2 regions of the Vibrio sp. 10N genome follow, and region 2 is predicted to be linked to the other one. Evidence: predicted binding sites of a transcription regulator. Region 2 holds the regulator's gene; the other holds the start of a gene.

Region 1 (2,467 bases), 360 kb from region 2:
CATCATGTTGAAGTTGTTTAAGAGATGGCTAGCTAAATATGACGAGTGGTGTGAGTCCCTCGGATTAACACCAGAAAATAAGCGCAGCTGCGTACCATATAAGAAAGAGCCACAAGACGATGATAGATAGCCACTGCCATTTGGATTTACTTGCACAGCAAAAAGATTTGCAACAGGTGCTGAGGGAGGCGAGAGAGCAGGGGGTTGAGAAAATCATTGTCCCAGCGATCAATGAAGCGAATTGGACGACCATCCAAACACTGAGTGAGCACAACGACGACATTTACTACGCGCTTGGTTTTCATCCGCAATTTCTCGATGATCTGAATGAGCGTAGTTTGGATAATTTGGCAGCAAGGGTGACACCTATGCTACCTGAAAAGTGTGTCGCCATTGGTGAGTGCGGTCTGGATTTCTATCATGGCCGAGAAAATGAAACGCTGCAAAAACAGTATCTCAACGCTCAAATTGATATTGCTAACCAGAGCCAATTGCCGATTTTACTCCATTGCCGAAAAGCGCATCAGGATCTGGTGGCGTTATTAAAGCGTAATTCTCCTCAATATGGCGGAGTGGTTCATGGGTTTAGTGGTAGCGTTCAACAGGCGATGGACTTCATAAAACTGGGGTTAAAAATCGGTGTTGGTGGGGTGATCACTTACCCTAGAGCTAAGAAAACACGCGCCACGATCGCAGCACTGCCACTAGAGAGTTTGTTAATAGAAACGGATGCACCAGATATGCCATTAAGTGGCTATCAAGGCCTTCCCAATGAACCCAAGATGGTAAACATGGTGCTATCGTCTTTGATTGAGCTGCGAAATGAATCTGAGCAAACGGTTACCTCACAATTATCAATTAATGGCAAATTGACGTTTAAATTTTGTGACTAAAAATGCGTAAATTTGTGAATTCGAAATCGTTTGCACCATCTTTTTGTGAAATCGATCACAAATCTTAGTGTATCCACCATGTGTTCAGAACGAAAGTGTGAGGGGGGTACTACTTTCTTTTCTGTGGGTTTGTATAATCGCCCCCGCTTTTGAGCTTCAAATTTTGTTACACGCCAAATTATTCAATATAAGGAAGTCATAAACTATGAGCCTGTTTATGAGCCTGGTTGGTATGGTCGCACTTATTGCAATCGCAGTACTGCTTTCAGACAACCGCAAAGCTATTAATATCAGAACTGTGGGTGGCGCATTTGCTATCCAATTTGCACTAGGTGCATTCGTTCTTTACGTTCCTTGGGGACAAGAAGTACTACGCAGCTTCTCTGATGCTGTATCTAACGTGATCAACTACGGTAATGACGGTACGTCATTCCTATTTGGTGGCCTAGTATCAGGTAAAATGTTTGAAGTATTCGGCGGCGGCGGTTTCATCTTCGCTTTCCGTGTACTACCTACACTAATCTTCTTCTCTGCGCTTATTTCTGTACTTTACTACCTAGGTGTTATGCAGTGGGTTATCAAGATTCTTGGTGGCGGCCTGCAAAAAGCACTAGGTACTTCTCGTGCGGAATCTATGTCAGCAGCAGCTAACATTTTCGTAGGTCAAACAGAAGCTCCTCTAGTTGTGCGTCCTTTCGTACCTAAGATGACTCAATCTGAACTGTTCGCAGTAATGTGTGGTGGTCTAGCTTCTATCGCTGGTGGTGTACTGGCAGGTTACGCTTCAATGGGCGTGCCAATTGAGTACCTAGTTGCGGCATCATTCATGGCAGCACCAGGTGGTCTTCTATTCGCTAAAATCATCAAGCCAGAAACTGATGAGCCAGTTGAACAGCTGCACGACATGAGCGCAGAAGGCGACGACAAGCCAGCTAACGTAATCGACGCAGCAGCGGGCGGTGCATCAGCAGGTCTTCAACTAGCTCTTAACGTAGGTGCAATGCTAATTGCATTCATCGGTCTTATCGCACTAGTTAACGGTATGCTTGGTGGCATCGGTGGCTGGGTTGGTATGCCTGAACTACGTCTAGAAATGATTCTAGGTTGGATCTTCTCGCCACTAGCATTCCTACTAGGTGTGCCATGGTCTGAAGCGACTATCGCGGGTGAGTTCATCGGTATGAAGACCGTTGCGAACGAATTCGTAGCATACTCTCAGTTTGCCCCTTACCTAAGCGAAGCAGCGCCAGTTGTTCTTTCTGAGAAAACCAAGGCAATCATTTCATTCGCTCTATGTGGTTTTGCGAACCTATCTTCTATCGCAATCCTACTAGGTGGTCTGGGTAGCCTTGCGCCTAAGCGTCGCGGTGATATCGCTCGCATGGGTGTGAAAGCAGTAATCGCTGGTACGCTATCTAACTTGATGGCTGCAACGATTGCAGGCTTCTGTCTAACTCTCGCTGGCATGTAATTGCTCGCGTTAGGTTAAACAGTATATAGACGCCATTATAAATCGCCCCGTAGCAAGAGATTGCTGCGGGGCTTTTTTGTTATTTGGAGGGTAGTACCTTCCA
Region 2 (2,467 bases):
CCCAATCATTGCTGTAACCGGCTCCTCTGGAGCTGGAACCACCACAACGTCAGAAGCATTTCGCAAGATGTTCAACATGATGAGCGTCAAGCCTGCATTTATTGAAGGTGATAGCTTTCACCGCTTTACTCGTCCAGAAATGGACATCGAGATCCGCAAAGCCAAAGAGCAAGGTAAACACATCAGCTACTTTGGCCCGCAAGCGAATGATTTCCCAGCCCTTGAAGAGTTTTTTCGCAACTATGGGCAAAACGGTACCGGACAGTTTCGTCGCTACTTGCACACCTTCGATGAGGCCGTGCCTTATAACCAAATGCCAGGCACCTTCACCCCATGGCAAGACCTGCCCGAAAATAGCGATGTGCTGTTTTACGAAGGCCTACACGGCGGAGTCGTCGACGGGGATGTGAATGCGGCGCAGCACGTTGACCTGCTCATCGGCATGGTGCCCATTGTTAACCTGGAGTGGATCCAAAAGTTCGTACGAGACACCCGCGATCGCGGTCACTCTCGAGAAGCGGTTACTGACTCAATCGTTCGCTCGATGGACGACTATTTAAGCTACATTACCCCACAATTTTCGCGCACCCATATTAACTTTCAGCGCGTTCCCACCGTGGACACCTCAAACCCGCTCAATGCTAAAGGCATTCCGAGTTTGGATGAGAGTTTTGTCGTGATCCGCTTGCGTGGTATCAAGAATGTCGACTTCCCGTACCTACTAGCGATGATTGATGGTTCGTTCATGTCGCGTCATAACACCATTGTCGTACCGGGCGGTAAGATGAGTTTTGCGATGGAGCTAATCGTCAGGCCAATACTTCAGCAACTTATAGAAACCGGGAAAATAGGTTAGGAATTGTGAGCCAAATCAGCCTGTTTTTTTGTATCGTGATCATGTGCACAGTTTTGTATAGATAAATAGGCTTTTGACACGATTAAAATCAAGAAAAGCGGCGCAAAAAAGGATACTATTTCTAGGAAACAGAAGATCGCTTGCGCCATCTTCAAAGTGCTTTTATGCTAGTAGGTCTTAACCAACGGGCTTGCTAACAAATATGGAAAGCAGCAAGCATACCCTGCAGAGGAAGTAAGATATATGGTTCTAGGTAAACCTCAAACCGACCCAACGTTAGAGTGGTTCCTTTCACACTGCCACATTCACAAGTACCCATCAAAGAGCACGCTTATTCACGCGGGCGAGAAAGCAGAAACGCTTTACTACATCGTCAAAGGCTCTGTAGCGGTACTGATTAAAGATGAAGAAGGCAAAGAGATGATCTTGTCTTACCTAAACCAAGGTGACTTCATCGGTGAACTTGGCTTGTTCGAAGAGGACCAAGAACGTACGGCATGGGTACGAGCAAAATCACCTTGTGAAGTTGCGGAAATCTCATTCAAGAAGTTCCGTCAGCTTATCCAAGTAAACCCAGACATTCTAATGCGCTTATCTGCTCAGATGGCAAGTCGTCTACAAGTGACTAGCCAAAAAGTAGGTGACCTAGCGTTCCTAGACGTAACGGGTCGTATTGCACAGACGCTACTAAACCTAGCGAAACAACCAGATGCAATGACTCACCCTGACGGCATGCAAATCAAGATCACTCGTCAAGAGATCGGCCAAATCGTAGGTTGTTCTCGTGAGACAGTAGGTCGTATTCTTAAGATGCTAGAAGAGCAGAACCTAATTTCTGCCCACGGTAAGACTATCGTGGTGTACGGTACTCGTTAATAGCGCGTCGACAGATTTAAAAAGCCACCTTCGGGTGGCTTTTTTGTTGTTGGGGCTTTTATTTTTGAGGTTATTGATGTGTACTCTCAAAAATTTTGTCCGCCGATGCGGCGACAAAGCCTTGATAGTAACTGCCATCGGCTAACTGGTAGCGCTTAGCAAACTCATAGAAACCACCAGGAATCACCTGGTCACCATCAGTAAATGCCACGGATACTTTGTCTGCCATCGTTGAGGATTGCTCCAAAAGAACCTCTGGTGAGCCTTTTACCTCGCCACCCGATTCATTAATTGCAAACCCAGCGTCACGAAGACGCTGATTGACCTCAACCACTTCGGCAAAACGATCAAGCTGGTTCACACTCACTGTAAAGTGATTCGCACCATAACCGTGAGCGGCAAGCCATGAAGCATACTCGCTTTCTTGCGCCAGCGTTTGGAAGTCTTGATAGCTCAGATCCCACAAGCGGCCACCATATAAGAAGTCAGCAGAAGATAGCTTAGCACTGTCCACCTGCGCCACTAGCTTAGCCACGATATCTTGTAGCGACTGAGAGCACTCTTCCACTCGCAATTCGCTGATAAACACCTTAGGAAGCAGAGCATTGCTATGTTCTAAGTGAATCGCAGTCAGCTTTTTGGATTCAAAGTCGTAATGACCACTCACCTCGTAACCAAGATCTAGAAACGGCTTAGCCAGCGTGTCGATACCCAGTGGCGCGACATTAAAGGTTC

The links. Region 2 encodes CRP, which controls carbon source genes, mostly activating them, when cyclic AMP is high. Its sites were predicted from a motif close to TGTGANNNNNNTCACA; they were not measured.
Region 1: a site for CRP is predicted at 938-953, ahead of AAA946_RS12940 (NupC/NupG family nucleoside CNT transporter). Genes of this name have one in related genera too.

The regions. Positions count from the first base shown of each region.
Region 1 is NZ_BTPM01000001.1:2,778,111-2,780,577, reverse strand. Features, by position in the region: gene AAA946_RS12950 (DUF5363 family protein) at 5-130, shown strand; gene AAA946_RS12945 (TatD family hydrolase) at 120-893, shown strand; gene AAA946_RS12940 (NupC/NupG family nucleoside CNT transporter) at 1,099-2,364, shown strand.
Region 2 is NZ_BTPM01000001.1:3,142,161-3,144,627, forward strand. Features, by position in the region: gene AAA946_RS14630 (phosphoribulokinase) at 1-856, shown strand, start outside; gene crp (cAMP-activated global transcriptional regulator CRP) at 1,100-1,732, shown strand; gene AAA946_RS14640 (DUF1338 domain-containing protein) at 1,803-2,467, opposite strand, start outside.